Regions from separate parts of the Alteromonas sp. 38 genome, predicted to be linked through region 2. Evidence: predicted binding sites of a transcription regulator. Region 2 holds the regulator's gene; the other holds the start of a gene.
The links. The regulator sigma-54, encoded in region 2, starts transcription at its own class of promoters, with help from an activator protein. The targets are predictions, from matches to a motif close to GTTGGCACGNNNNTNGNNT.
Positions count from the first base shown of each region.

Region 1 (7,718 bases), 290 kb from region 2:
TTTTTCTCCCACACTCAGCGAAGCGTCACTGTCATGAATGTATTCGCTACGCCAATATTACTTTACAACGTTGGCCTGAGTGAGCACTGTCTTACTAAGAATCAATATGGGGCTGTTTGTTGAATTTTCTATGCTCATATATCATGGGCTAATCTTAAAGTAGCATCATTTTAAAAGCTGAAGTCGAGATAGTTTTTAATTATTGGCGATTGAATCTTATACGTCGCAAATTTACCGATGGGTTACTATTAGTAGAAGTGGCTTAAAAGTAGTTTAGAGGTAAACCAACCACAGGGACAGGTATGAATACAATGAGTCGAATGATCACTATTATAGTGTTTAGCTTGAGTGTCATGCTGCCAAGTATGGCGCAAACCAATGATAATGAGCCAAAACAGGTTATTGCTACGAAGGTCGCGCCGCCGTTTGTCATTAAAAATGAAGACGGTTCTTTTGAAGGTATAAGTATTGCACTTTGGGAACAAATTGCAGAATTAACGTCTACCGATTATGCGTTGACCGAAGCTTCACTGGTTGAGCTGGTGGAGGGAGTAGAAAATGGTCGTTTTGATGCATCTGTTGCTGCGCTTACCGTAAATTCGCAGCGAGAGTCGGTTATCGATTTTACGCATCCTTTTTATACTACAGGGTTGGCTATTGCGGTGCCTAGTGAAGGTAATCGTTGGATGTCAGCCGTTAAAGGTTTTTTCAGCTGGGAATTTTTAGTTGCACTTTCAGCTTTGTGCGGGTTGCTGCTCGCGGTAGGGGCGTTACTGTGGCTGTTTGAAAGAAAGCGCAACGCCGAGATGTTTGGCGGCTCAACCCAGCAAGGTTTAGGTGCTAGCTTTTGGTGGGCGGCGGTGACAATGACCACAGTAGGGTATGGCGATAAAGCCCCTGTTACCCTTGGTGGAAGGGTAATCGGTTTTATATGGATGTTTGCAGCGATCATTTTAATCAGTAGCTTTACCGCTGCAATTGCCACAAGCCTTACTGTTAGCCAACTATCTTCGAGCGTTAAAGGGCTTGAGGACTTACCTAATGTGCGGGTGGCTACATTGGCAAACTCTGCAAGTAGTGTATTTTTACGAAAAGAAAATATAGGATTTAAGCGACTTGAAAGCGTTGAAAAAGGTTTGTCACAATTGGCATCAGGCGACCTAGATGCTTTTGTTTACGATAAGCCCATTTTACAGTACTTAACTAAAAACAACTTTGATGACAGTATTCTTATTTTACCCGAGGTTATTGAACGTCAGGACTATGCTATTGCGTTACCAGAAAACAGTGCGCAAAGAGAAAAGATTAATACTGCGTTACTTAGAGTGATAGAGACTGACGAGTGGCAAGAGATAGTAGACCACTATCTTGGGAAATAGCGTTAGGTAAGATTACATTCCGTGACTGCGGTTAAGATTGATGGCGTCCCCAGCTGGAATCGAACCAACATCTAAGCCTTAGGAGGGCCTTGTTTTATCCATTAAACTATGGGGACCTACAAGGCTATTATACGAACTTAATCCGCGAACGGAACCCTTTGGTTTAAAAACCTTTATCTAAGTTTTGTACCCTGCTATAAAGGGTGAGCGGTTGTTTAGTTCTTCTATGTAATTAGTAGACGCTGTAACCGAACTATCGTTTGATAACGAAATCACTCTCTTGAATATTCGCAATAATACCACTGTCTTTATGAATCAATCTGGCAGTATTGCCATAAGCATTTTCAACAACAAATGCACCGGGGTAAATATGGTACTGCAAATAGGCCTTACCGTGTCTGTCGATAATTTCGCTGGTTTGATAGACAAAAAGCTCATCACCATTTTGTATGCCATTATCGCGGCCCAATGATACTGAAATATGCGAACCGGCAACATTAAGCACTCTGCCAGTCATAGGCTGACAGGCAATAGTCTCGTTAATATCAGCGGTTAACTGCTGCATCTGCTTTTTAATTGCATTGCCGTAATCTGTCCGCCAAAAGGTTGACGAAAATTCGTCTACATCGGTAAACCGGTCAAAAGGCCAATTTGCTTCAGTTATGTAATCTTGCTGCAGCAGCAAGCCGCTATTTATACCGTCGAAAACCTTAATGCTTAGCGAAAAGTAACGGGTGGCTTTTTCTTCTTTCCAGAACGCAATCGAAGAAGGGCGTTGTCTTTCAACACTAACGTCATTAATGCTGCCGATTAAAACAAACTGTGCATTTGATTGTTGTGATAATGCGCGCACATTTTCTTCAAGCCCATTAACTCCCCATCGTGTGGTGTGTGGAGCAATGTACGCTAAATTCAAATTCTGCGCCTGCGCCGACATTTCGGTAGCCAGCTTTCTTGTGACTGCCTCGGAAAAGTTAGGGATTTTTCCTTCAACTAAATGATTGCGGTTTTCTACCATGAAGTAACTGGTGGCAATATTTTTATCATACTCAACTGCGGTACATTGTTTAGCCGCAGGAAAGATATCCGCCCTGACGCTTACGGTAACATAGTCGCTATGCCATACTTCATCAGTGAGTTCGAGATGATCCACTTCACCTGAACTACTAATGGTAATGTCTTCACTTTCAAGTAACCCATTTGTGAGCTGCTGAACACTGCTTATCGAGGCACCTGCGAATAACAATGCTTGTTTGAGGGCTTCTTCTGTGGCGTCTCTACGTGCTTTTTCTTTATTACCGTTCACGATAACTGCTTGGCCTTTGGCTTCATACCAAGCGGCATGGCTTTGCCCTGTTGACACTAAAGCAAGGCAAAACAGCGCCATAAAAAAGGCGACCTTGGCGTATCTAGCTTGATATCTTCTTTTCACAGAAGACACGCTAGTTAACGTTAGTTTAGCGAATGTTTGTATGCCAAGCACAGTCTTGTCCTTTTGTTGCAGTGCGATAAGAGGGCACTACATCAGTTAATTTAAGCCAGTATTCTTTTGTATCAGATTCTTTAATCAGTTTTTTTTCGACTTTATGTCAATTTTTGCTCCAACTTATAATAAGCGAAATAGATGCCAATGTTTCAAATTTAAAATTTAGGCGTAAACATTGCTTATCCACTAATAGAAAAATTGAGAATGAGGTTTCTCTAATGGTGTTTTTTGAAAAATTGATTCGTAGCCGAGCATGGATGACGGTGGCTTTATTTGCTGCACTAACAGGTTTATCAGGATGTAGTCTATTTGTAGACAAACATGTGGAGTGGGAGACGGTTGAGCCAGACAGTTACCCTGTGCTAAGTGCCGTTGGATATGCCCCAATTATGTCGCAACGGGGTGAAAGCGAAACCGTGAAAACATTGATGGCAATTAAAGCATCAAAACTAGAGGCTTACAGAGAACTTGCAGAGCAGGTGTACGGACAGCGTATTGAAGGTAATCAATCACTGTCTAGCCTTGTGGTGGATAATGAAACCTTGCGGGCTTCTGTAGAGGGCGTTATTAGAGGGGCTAGGGTAATAAAAAGTTACCCCGTGGGTGAAGACACCTATGCCACCGAACTTGAGCTAGATATGCATCGCGTGTACGACATTTATTTGACGACAGCGAAGCCACAAAGAATAAAAGACATCAAATACTATTAAGTATTTCGATGTATGGCTAAATAGCACCCACAAAAAAGCGCGTATTAAACGCGCTTTTTTGTGCTTTTATTGGGGCTTTCGGTAACGAGTGCATTACTTAGGCGCTAATACCTGAACCTAAACGGCCTGCATTTGGCTTACCTTTCTTATCGTAGGTTAACGACTCTTTAGCGCGAACTTCTAACATCAGATTCCGTAAGTGTGTGAGGCGAAGCTGTCCTTGCTCTACGGCTTTCTGATTGATTTGGGTTTTATACTTACAGTCTTCTAACAGACTTTTCGCATTATCCATTAACCCTTGTTCATCTGCACTAATCGTTTCGTCTGTAGTTTGGCGATATAACGCCTCGACTTTTTGGTCCGTAGATTGAATAGACTCTAGTAATTTAGACTTATCTTCTAAAAGACTCATCAAGGTTTCTGCATCTCGTGAGCTAATTAAATGTAATTCTTTTTCCAGCATCAAGCACAGGCCCTCTAAGTTAGTGACCTGTTGTGATAACGCTGAATAAAGATGACTAGTCATAGAAACCTAATTATTTTTGGCCAAAAATCTCACCCTCAAGCTTAGCGATTTTATTCGCTAACACTTCAGGGTTAACTTTGTATTCACCACTTGATATCGCTTTTTTAAGACGATCGACTTTTTCCTGATTTACAGGCGCTTCAGAACCTTTCTTCTGAACTTGATTCAACTGCTGTGCAGACTGAGTCAAGGATACTGAATCTTGTCGTGGTGCTTGAGCAACAGATGCATTGTTAGACGTCGCTTGTTGCTGTTGCGACTGCTGTGCCTGATTCTGTTGCGAAATTTTTGTATTATCAACGGGTGTTTTGGGTAACCCATTGTTTACATTGTTAATTGCCATAATATTTCTCCACTACCTTTTCGCCTCTGTACAAGTTATCGGCACAAACCTTCTTTTCTTTAGGTTTTTATACAACGAAAACGTAGTTTTTTAGCACGCTGAACTACAAGTGTACCACGACTTCTTGAGCGCTGGCGACTTCCGCTATCACGGGCTTTTGGCTACTGGCATTGAGCACCTTTATGGTATCGCCAATAACACCATCTTGTTGTGCTATTCCAGATGTTTTAACCGCCATCCCACCCAATGATGCACGAATGGTAATTCTATCGCCCTTGCACACAAAGCATAGCATATTTGATTGCACAGCTTGGCCATCAACAATTCGACGTTTCATTCGAGCGCCAATCAATGCATCTACATCGGTAAATGCACTGTATCGAAGACGCTTTATATCTACGGATGCCAACGTCAGATTAGATGCAGAAAGCACAGTGCCAGGGCTAACCGCGCCAGAAGTAACCACAATTTCTTTCGTTCTTGTCACTTGGGCGCTGGTAAACAAGTACCAGTCATTATTTGTGCAACTTACCCGCACAGAAATATAAGATTGGCCCAAAGATTCATCAGATGCGTGGAATTGAAATCCCGTCGGACACTGAGGAATATTAATTCTTTCGTCTACTTCAGCAATGCTTACCGCAATATCGGTGTTTTCATCGTGTATACTAAGGGTCGACAGCAAGTATTCTTCTGCGCCCTTATTCACCACATCGTGCATCGTTTCAGCGTAACTGTAAGGCGCTAAAATAACTGCCGCCATAGTAGTGAAAAGTGGCAGACGAATTCCTGTAAGCCAAGATTTTACATTTTTTAAATTTTTCATAGTCACTTTTCGTGTTCACTTACTGAGTTATTGTCTATGCTTATAAGACAAATTAGGTTGAGACAATAACTTGCGTACGTCCGTGATTAAGTTGTACATGCAGCGAAACCGTCATTTTTCTGTCGTTTGACCTGCATACATTTAGTGATATTGTCTATTCTCTTTAGTGAAGGCAATGATCATGCCCAGTATTAAAAAGAGGTGAGATATGTCGGGAATTTTAGACTCGGTTAACCAACGAACCCAATTAGTTGGTCAAAACCGTCTTGAGTTATTGTTGTTCAGGCTTAATGGTCGTCAACGCTTTGGTATAAACGTCTTTAAAGTACGTGAAGTGCTCCAGTGTCCACCACTGACTTCAATGCCGAAGTTGAACTCGCTAGTTCGCGGAATAGCACATATTCGTGGGCAAACTATTTCTGTCATCGATTTAAGCATGGCGACGGGCGGCAAGCGTATTGAAGATTTATCAAACGCTTTTATCGTTATTGCTGAATACAATCGTTCTGTTCAAGGTTTTTTAGTGGGCGCTGTTGAGCGCATTATTAACACTAACTGGGATGCCATTATGCCGCCTCCACAGGGGACAGGCCGAGCAAGTTACTTAACCGCTGTTACTGAAGTTGAAAACGAGTTAATTGAAATTCTCGACGTTGAAAAAATCCTTAACGAAATTTCACCACTAAATGCTGAAGTAAGCGCCGATGTTGCTGAAGGGCTTACTACGGAAGGTAAAGAAGACAAAATTATCTTCATTGCTGATGATTCAGCGGTGGCAAGAAACCAAGTTAAAAAAGCGCTAACCTCGCTCGGGCTAGAAATTGAGCTGGCAAAAAACGGTTTGGAAGCGTTAAACCGCTTGAAGGAAATCGCGGAAGAATATGGTGATATCACCAAGCGAATTGGGGTATTAGTGTCCGACATAGAAATGCCGGAGATGGACGGTTACACCCTTACAGCTGAAATTAAGAATACACCTGAACTTCAAAAGCTTCATGTTGTACTTCATACTTCTTTAAGCGGTGTATTCAACCAAGCGATGGTTCAGAAAGTGGGAGCGGATGACTTTATTGCGAAATTTCACCCCGATGAACTAGCAACAGCAGTTCAGAAGTGGTTAATGACGGATTGTGAATAACGGAGCGGTAGGGGTTGGATAATAAAAATGTGTCGCCGACAAGCTATGAAAAGTTTCGGCACTTCCTCGAGAAACAATGTGGAATAGTACTCGGGGAAAACAAGCAATATCTGGTAAGAAGCAGGCTTGCGTCTTTGTTATATAAACATGACTATGACAATACTGATGCGCTGATTGATGTGGTTGTAAAAGGTTACGATCGTAGCCTTTTACAAAGCGTCATTGATGCAATGACCACGAACGAAACATTGTGGTTTAGAGATACCTACCCGTTTGAGTTGCTACAACGCGATTTACTTCCTCAACTGGCAACGAAAAACCAGAAACTTAGAATTTGGAGTGCAGCTTGTTCGTCCGGACAAGAGCCATACTCTATTGCTATGTCGATATTAGAGTTTCAAAAACAGCGACCTGGATTGCTTAGGCAAGGGGTTGAAATTATAGCCACCGATCTTTCTTCTGAAATGCTAAACAAGTGTAGCCAAGGGCTATACGATGAACTTTCGCTTGCTAGAGGGTTATCGCCACAACGTAGGGCTATGTTCTTCCAATCCCACGAAAGTGGCCAGATGCAGGTAAAGCCAGAAGTGCGCAACATGGTATCATTCAGAAGTTTGAATTTGTTAACCTCCTATGCAGCACTTGGCCGCTTCGACATCGTTTTTTGCCGCAATGTGCTGATTTATTTTTCGGCAGATGTAAAACAAAAGATACTGCAACAAATTGCCGGACAGCTGCAACCTGCCGGTGTCCTTTTCCTTGGCGCGTCTGAATCTATCAGTGCGGCAAGTGATACTTACGCCATGATTAAATGTAATCCTGGTTTGTATTATCAAAAAAAATAACTACTTAAATTGCTGAATTTATTTAATTATTTTCAATTCCCCCCTCGTTTTTTTATGTTTTTATACAGTGCCAATCTTCAGGTTGGCATCTGCCTTGCTAGTAAAATCCTATAACAGATAATTCGTCATTGTTTACTCATGACGTATTTACGGAATTTCTCAGCTAGGAGTTTTCAATATGGCCATTAATCTCGACAAGTTAGTCGGGTTTCATCAGTCGGCGTTAGCAATACGCACCGACAGAATGGAAGTCATCTCTGGAAACCTAGCGAACGCCAATACCCCTGGTTATAAAGCTAAAGACATCGACTTTAATAAAGCGATGGAGTCAGCCATGAGCGCCCAAGAAGGGCAGCACAAATTGGGTGGTGGAAGCTTAGTAAGAACGCACGATAAACACATAGGTGGCGATGTATCGTCGGTAGCATCAAATTTTGAAATGCAATACCGCATACCCACGCAACC
Region 1 covers NZ_LR733300.1:1,122,293-1,130,010, forward strand. The annotation lists gene FLAVO9R_RS04750 (transporter substrate-binding domain-containing protein) at 312-1,379, shown strand; tRNA gene FLAVO9R_RS04755 (tRNA-Arg) at 1,421-1,495, opposite strand; gene FLAVO9R_RS04760 (flagellar assembly protein T N-terminal domain-containing protein) at 1,633-2,766, opposite strand; gene FLAVO9R_RS04765 (LPP20 family lipoprotein) at 3,123-3,575, shown strand; gene flgN (flagellar export chaperone FlgN) at 3,673-4,101, opposite strand; gene flgM (flagellar biosynthesis anti-sigma factor FlgM) at 4,112-4,444, opposite strand; gene flgA (flagellar basal body P-ring formation chaperone FlgA) at 4,548-5,270, opposite strand; gene FLAVO9R_RS04785 (chemotaxis protein CheV) at 5,479-6,408, shown strand; gene FLAVO9R_RS04790 (CheR family methyltransferase) at 6,423-7,253, shown strand; gene flgB (flagellar basal body rod protein FlgB) at 7,432-7,718, shown strand, end outside.
Region 1: the regulator sigma-54 is predicted to act here: its motif matches at 2,993-3,011, upstream of FLAVO9R_RS04760 (flagellar assembly protein T N-terminal domain-containing protein).

Region 2 (7,718 bases):
AATATTACTAATATTGCCCTTGTGCTTGGTATTACTGCGCTAGTTAAACCACTCCTTGTTGCCTCCTCTACGTTAAAGCGTGAACTCCCTGCCCTGCTTTTTATTACCATCATTGCTGTTGCTTTTCTTTTCGATGGCGAGCTTACTCATCTGGAAGGCATCATCCTTATTAGCCTCTTCGTGATTGTTTTAGGCTTAATGGGTTGGTTGTCTATGAAAGTAGATAAAGAAGACCCGTTAGTGAGCGAGACCACAGATGAAATCCCCAACGATGTACCCACCTCCTCTGCTCTTTTCTGGATTGTAGTTGGCCTAATACTGTTACCGTTAAGTGCACACTTCTTAGTGGGTTCAGCAGTAGAAATAGCCAAATACCTAGGTATGTCAGATTTAGTTATCGGCCTAACCATCATTGCTTTAGGCACAAGCTTGCCCGAACTGGCTGCCAGTATTGCTGGTGTGCTTAAAGGCGAAGACGACTTGGCCTTGGGGAATATTATTGGTTCCAATATTTTCAATTTACTTGCCGTATTAGGCATGCCTGGCTTAATAGCCCCTGGCGCATTAGACCCTGATGTTTATAACCGCGATATGTTCGTTGTGCTCGGGTTAACCCTATTACTGTTCCTGTTTAGTTTCACCTTAATGGGTAATCGACGAATAAGCCGAAGAAATGGCGGCTTATTGATTGCTTGCTTTATTGGTTATCAATTTTGGCTTTTTGCGTAATGTCACAAGAAAATAGCTTCATCACTTCAGCAAAGCGTGTCATAGAAATAGAAGCGCAGGCAATATCAGCGCTTTCATCTCGCATGGACGAAGACTTTGTTACTGCATGCACCTTGTTGCAAAATTGCGCGGGCAAGGTGGTGGTGTGCGGCATGGGTAAATCTGGGCATATCGGGCATAAGATTGCTGCAACGCTTGCCAGTACCGGAACACCATCGTTTTTCATGCACCCTGGCGAAGCCAACCATGGCGACTTAGGCATGCTGAGTAAAGGTGATGTGCTACTCGCTATTTCCAACTCTGGTGAAACCGCAGAGCTGGTTAATTTACTGCCTATCGTAAAGCGTTTGAGCGTGCCTGTTATTGCGATGACGAACAGCGTAACCAGTTCATTAGGCCAACACGCAGACGTGGTATTGAATATCAGTGTTGAAAAAGAAGCCTGCTCTTTAGGCTTAGCACCTACCTCTAGCACTACCGCCACCTTGGTAATGGGTGACGCCCTTGCCGTAGCGCTACTTGATCGCAAAGGTTTCACCTCCGACGACTTTGCGCTTTCTCACCCAGGTGGCAGCTTAGGCAGAAAATTACTGCTTAAAGTGAGTGACATCATGCTAACGGGCAGCGAATTACCCTTGGTAGACGAAAACGCCCTCGTTGCAGAAGCACTATTAGAAATCTCCAAGAAAGGCTTGGGTATGACAGGGGTTATCGATAGCCACGGCATATTGATTGGAATTTTCACCGATGGTGATTTACGCCGTATTTTAGATGCACGTATAGACTTGCATACCGCTACGGTTACACAGGTTATGACCAAGGGCGGCAAAACAACCATGCCAGAGCAGCTCGCCGTCGAAGCGCTAAACTTAATGGAAACTCATAAGATAAGCGCGCTTATGGTAACGGATGAAACCCGCAAGCCCGTGGGCGCGTTCAACATGCATATGCTACTTAAAGCGGGAGTTTTATAATGAGAGACACCCAATCAACCGTAAATACACTCTATACCGCTATGTCAGAGGCTTTGTATTTATCGCTGAAGCACGTTCGCTTATTAGTGTGTGATGTAGATGGCGTGTTTTCAGATGGCCGTATTTACCTCGGTAATGCTGGCGAAGAATTAAAAGCATTTCATACCCGCGATGGCTACGGCGTTAAAGCCCTTGTGAATTCTGGGGTAGAGGTAGCAGTCATTACTGGCAGGCGCTCTGCCATTGTCGAAAATAGAATGGAAGCGCTGAATGTTGCGCACATCGTACAGGGTGAAGAAAATAAATCTGACGCACTTGCTGAACTGATGGCTCGCTTATCACTTAAACCCGAGCACGTGGCGGTGGTAGGTGACGATATGCCAGATACGGGCATGTACCCCCACGCAAGCGTAAAAATTGCAGTAAAAGACGCACATCCTACGGTTGCACAACAAGCAAATTGGATCACTACTTTGCCAGGCGGCTTTGGTGCAGTACGCGAAATATGTGACACCCTGCTTCAAGCAAACGATAAGCTTCACGGTATTCAAGGTGCTAGCGTATGAAGGTATTAGGCTTTGACCGGTTAGGCTTAAGTATTTCGGTGTTATTTATATTGGCATCCGCCATGTATATTCCGATTTGGATGGAAGAAGATCCTACCCAGCAAACTGACCAAGGATTGGATGCATTAAAGCCCGCGTACAAAGCAAAAAACTTAACGACCACCTTATATAATCAAGACGGCCAATTAAATCACAAAGTATTTGCGGCATCGATGGAACATTACGACCAATTGGGCTTTGTTTTATTCCAAAAGCCCAGATATACATTATATACCGACGACGCACAGTCACCGTGGGAAGTCACCGCAACAGAAGGTACTTTGTACAATAACGAATTGATACAGCTAGAAAATAATGTCGTTATTGAAAACCAAAGTGTCGATGACTTTGTAAGGACAATACGTACAGCGTTTATAGAGATAAACCTGTACACTAAGCAAATGACATCTGATCAGCCCGTGGAAATACGTGGCTTACAATATGTGATTAACAGCAATGGGTTTAACGCCAACTTGCGTACCCAGGAATACGAGTTAATAGACCATGTACAAACCATTTATTCGCCTAGCCACTAAAGCATTAGCGACCAGCCTCGCTGTTAGCCTTTTCTCTACTGTGGCTTTAGCGGCTGAAAGCGACTTCAACAAACCGATTAAAGTTGACTCTAAATCGCAATTTGTTGACGGTAAAAACAAAACTTCATTGTTTAAAGATGATGTACGAATTACCCAAGGTTCTTTGGTGATAAATGCCGATGAAGTTGAGGTTATTGCCAGCGAAGGAGATGGACGAGAGATATTTGTTGCTCGCGGCAAACCTGCCAGCTACTCGCAAAAATTAGAAGATGGCGCCCCCGTTACCGCCAAAGCCAACGAAATACGCTATGAAGTGGTAAATCGAACTATTTCTTTACAAGGGAATGCAGAGCTACAGCAAGATACCAGCAAAGTACAAGGCGACAAGATTACTTTCGACATGGTCACGGAACAATTGCTTGCAACAGGCGGCGAAGACGGTGAAGGTGGTAGAGTAACTACGGTATTTACGCCTGAGGCAATACGTAAAGCGTCATCGAATAACGAAGGCGATAAGGCGGACGGCAACTAATCATGGCAACGTTGAGCGCACAGAGTCTTGCAAAGGCGTATAAAGCCCGTCAAGTGGTTCGCGATGTAAGCTTATCAGTTTCGACTGGGCAAATCGTTGGATTACTCGGCCCCAATGGTGCCGGTAAAACCACAACTTTTTACATGATTGTAGGCTTAGTACCCCTTGATAAGGGCAAAATCAGTATTGATGACAGCGAATTAACCCATGAGCCCATGCACGAGCGTGCACGACGCGGAATTGGGTATTTACCGCAAGAGGCCTCAATTTTTAGAAAATTGACGGTGTTTGAGAACATCATGGCTATCTTACAGACCCGTAAAGGGTTGAGTTCAGCGGAACAAGAACAAGAAGCCGATGCGCTACTTGATGAATTTAATATCAACCATATACGTAATAGTACGGGTATGAGTTTATCCGGTGGTGAACGTCGCCGGGTAGAAATCGCGCGAGCATTAGCCGCTGATCCGCAATTTATTTTGCTTGATGAGCCATTTGCTGGTGTTGATCCTATATCGGTTAATGATATAAAGAAGATCATTCAACATCTTCGTGACAGAGGAATTGGAATCCTCATCACCGATCACAACGTAAGAGAAACACTGGATGTGTGTGAGAAAGCGTATATTGTGAGCCAAGGCGAACTCATCGCGCAAGGGACAGCAGAACAAGTTTTAAGTAATCAGAAAGTAAGGGATGTATACCTAGGAGAACAATTCAGGCTATAGTTACTGTAACCGAATTGTCATTTTCAGTTTTAAGCACGGGTATATTCACAACAAGAGTTTAAAAATAAGACGTAGATGAAACCATCTTTACAGCTAAAGTTCAGTCAACAACTTACCATGACACCGCAGTTGCAGCAGGCAATCAAGCTGCTGCAGTTGTCTACGCTCGACCTGCAACAAGAGATTCAGGAAGCACTAGACTCAAACCCACTTTTGGAAGTTGAAGAAGGCGGCGATGACCATCCTGTTGAGAAAAACAACATGGACGGCGACGACCCTTCTGTAGAAGCTGCTCCTACTGCATCTAGCGATTCGTTAGAAGCAGGTGACGCGCTTGAAAAGAACGACCTTCCCGATGAACTGCCAATCGACAGTACGTGGGATGAGTATTACTCGGCCTCTTCTGCTCCCGCCCCTGGTCCATCAAATAATGATGACGACCAACTGTTTCAGGGTGAAACCACCGACAATATTCAAGACCACTTGCTATGGCAAATGCGGTTAACCCCGTTTTCGGATACCGACCGCGCCATTGCTACCGCCATTATCGACTCAATCGATGAATCTGGTTACCTGAACGTCCCCATCGAACAGATTTTAGAATCAGTGAATTCTGACGACGTAGAAGAATTGGTGGAAATGGACGAAGTTGAATGTGTACTCAAACGTATTCAAATGTTCGACCCTATCGGTTCAGGTTCGCGTACACCGCAAGAATGTTTGCTTGTACAGCTTCGCCAGTTCTCAGACGATACGCCATGGCTTGCAGAAGCAAGACAACTTATCAATGAGTACTCGGACCTACTTAGCAGCAAAGACTACCGTACGTTAATGCGCAAGAGCCGTTTGAAAGAAGATCAACTTCGCGAAGCCATGCGCTTACTGCAAACGTTGAATCCTCGTCCAGGTAGTGCATTAATTACCAAAGAACCGGAATACGTTATTCCTGATGTTTCGGTAAACAAGAAGAATGGCCGCTGGGTGGTAGAACTTAACCCCGATAGCTTGCCAAAGTTAAGCGTAAATCAGCAATATGCCGCTATGAGCAGACGCTCTAAAAACAGCAGCGATTCGCAATTTATTCGCTCACATATGCAAGAAGCCAAATGGTTTATAAAAAGCCTTGAATCAAGGAACGACACCTTGATGAAAGTAGCAAACTGTATTGTGCAGCAACAAATGGGCTTTTTCGAGCACGGCCCAGAAATGATGAAACCAATGGTGCTAAATGATGTCGCAGAAATGGTAGATATGCATGAATCCACCATCTCACGTGTCACCACGCAAAAATATATGCATACCCCACGTGGCATATTTGAGTTGAAATATTTCTTCTCTAGTCACGTAGCAACGGAATCTGGTGGTGAGTGTTCATCTACCGCTATTCGCGCACTAATTAAAAAGCTTGTGGCTGCGGAAACGCCCAGCAAGCCATTAAGCGATAGCAAGATTGCTCAATTGTTGGCCGAACAAGGCATCAAAGTTGCCCGGCGGACAATAGCAAAATACCGGGAATCATTATCGATTCCGCCGTCAAACCAACGCAAAAGCCTTATTTAAAGGCCTTGATAATTTAAGGAAGACGAAATATGCAAATCAACCTTACCGGTCATCATGTCGAAATTACTGATTCTTTGCGTAGCTATGTCGATACTAAGTTCAGCAAACTAGAGCGTCACTTTGATCACATATCTAATGTGCATGTCATCCTGAACGTCGAAAAACTTAATCAAAAAGCCGAAGCCACCATGCACCTCAGCGGAGCAGAAGTGTTTGCTTCATCACATAACACCGACATGTATGCGGCGATAGACAGCATGATCGACAAGCTCGACAGGCAAGTTATCAAGCATAAGGAAAAGCTGAAAAAGCACTAAATATTAGTATGGAAATTCAAGCCATAGTAAGTTTGGACCGCACCGAGTGTGCGGTTCAATGTAACAGTAAAAAACGTATTCTAGAGATTATTAGCGACATTGCTGCTAAAAATAATCCCGACATCGATCAGGCCACAGTGTTAAATAGCCTACTCGCCCGTGAACGAATGGGAAGTACGGGTATTGGCAATGGTATTGCATTGCCTCACGGTCGATTACCGGGCTTAGAACACGTTATCGCCATTATTGTAACCAGCAACCCTGCCATCGATTTTGATGCGCTTGACGATCAGCCCGTAGATATATTCTTTGCCCTGTTAGTGCCTGAAGAGAAAACAGAAGGTCACTTACAAACACTTGCTACCGTTGCGGGAAAACTAAGTGATAAAGAAACGGTGAAAGCCATTAGGCGGGCCTCCACCAGTGACGACATTATTACGGCTTTAAGCTAATAAAGCACAGCACCATATTTTAAAAGGGAGAAATGCAGGTGAAACTGATTATTATCAGTGGTCGATCCGGTTCGGGAAAATCAGTTGCACTACGTGCCCTTGAAGATTTAGGCTACTATTGCGTAGATAATATTCCGGTTAACCTTCTCCCTACCCTTACTCATACCGTGGTTGATGAATATGACCAAGTCGCGGTAAGTATCGATGTAAGGAATCTGCCAAAAAATCCAGCGGACTTGGTAGAGATTTTAGATTACCTACCCTCGTCTTGGTCTATGACCATTGTGTATATTGACGCCAGCGACGATGTGTTGGTGAAACGTTTCAGCGAAACCCGCCGATTGCATCCGCTAGCTAAGCTCAACAAATCTTTATCTGAATCGATAAAAGCCGAATCAGACTTACTTGCGCCTATTGTTGAGCGCGCCGATTTGTATATTGATACGGATAAGCTCACAATTCATCAACTCGCAGAGCTTATTCGCGAGCGAATTCTAGGTAAGAAAAGCTCTCGGCTAGTATTGGTCTTTGAATCGTTTGGCTTTAAACACGGCATCCCCAAAGACGCCGACTATGTATTTGACGCCCGCTTTCTCCCCAACCCACATTGGGAGCCCGATTTAAAACACTTAACTGGCTTAGATGCCCCCGTAGAAGTATTTTTAGGTTCCCAGCCTGTTGTAACCAAATTCATTTGGCAAATTCAGAACTTGATAACCACATGGTTACCTCACTTAGAACGCAATAACCGTAGTTATGTCACCATTGCGATTGGTTGTACCGGCGGTCAGCACCGCTCAGTATTTATTGCTCAATCGTTAGCGAAAACCTTTGGCGAAATGCATCCCGATGTACAAATTCGCCACCGCGAGTTAAATCAGTAATGACCATCGAAAAAACACTTACCATAGTCAATAAATTGGGCTTACACGCCCGCGCTGCCACACAGTTGGTTCAGTTAGCCAATCAATTTGATGCAAAAATAGTGTTGGTGAAAGGCGATAAGAAAGCCGATGCTAACAGTGTGCTGGGCTTAATGATGCTGGAAAGCCACCAAGGTGAACAGGTGAACGTTGTGGTTGAAGGTAATGATGCCGAAGCAGCATTAAACGCCATTGAAACGTTAATTGAAGGCCGTTTCAACGAAGACGAGTAATGCTGCACTCGCCTGTGTTACGATTTTCGGTATAAAGCCGCCTATAATTTCACCACATAGCCCGTAATTGTCTGTCGTTACTGCGCTTTTGTCATGACAGCGTCATGGCAATTGCGATATCCTACCGTT
Region 2 covers NZ_LR733300.1:833,064-840,781, reverse strand. The annotation lists gene FLAVO9R_RS03590 (calcium/sodium antiporter) at 1-729, shown strand, start outside; gene FLAVO9R_RS03585 (KpsF/GutQ family sugar-phosphate isomerase) at 729-1,703, shown strand; gene kdsC (3-deoxy-manno-octulosonate-8-phosphatase KdsC) at 1,703-2,269, shown strand; gene lptC (LPS export ABC transporter periplasmic protein LptC) at 2,266-2,844, shown strand; gene lptA (lipopolysaccharide transport periplasmic protein LptA) at 2,813-3,376, shown strand; gene lptB (LPS export ABC transporter ATP-binding protein) at 3,379-4,104, shown strand; gene FLAVO9R_RS03560 (RNA polymerase factor sigma-54) at 4,180-5,664, shown strand; gene hpf (ribosome hibernation promoting factor) at 5,694-5,981, shown strand; gene ptsN (PTS IIA-like nitrogen regulatory protein PtsN) at 5,990-6,433, shown strand; gene rapZ (RNase adapter RapZ) at 6,472-7,317, shown strand; gene FLAVO9R_RS03540 (HPr family phosphocarrier protein) at 7,317-7,589, shown strand.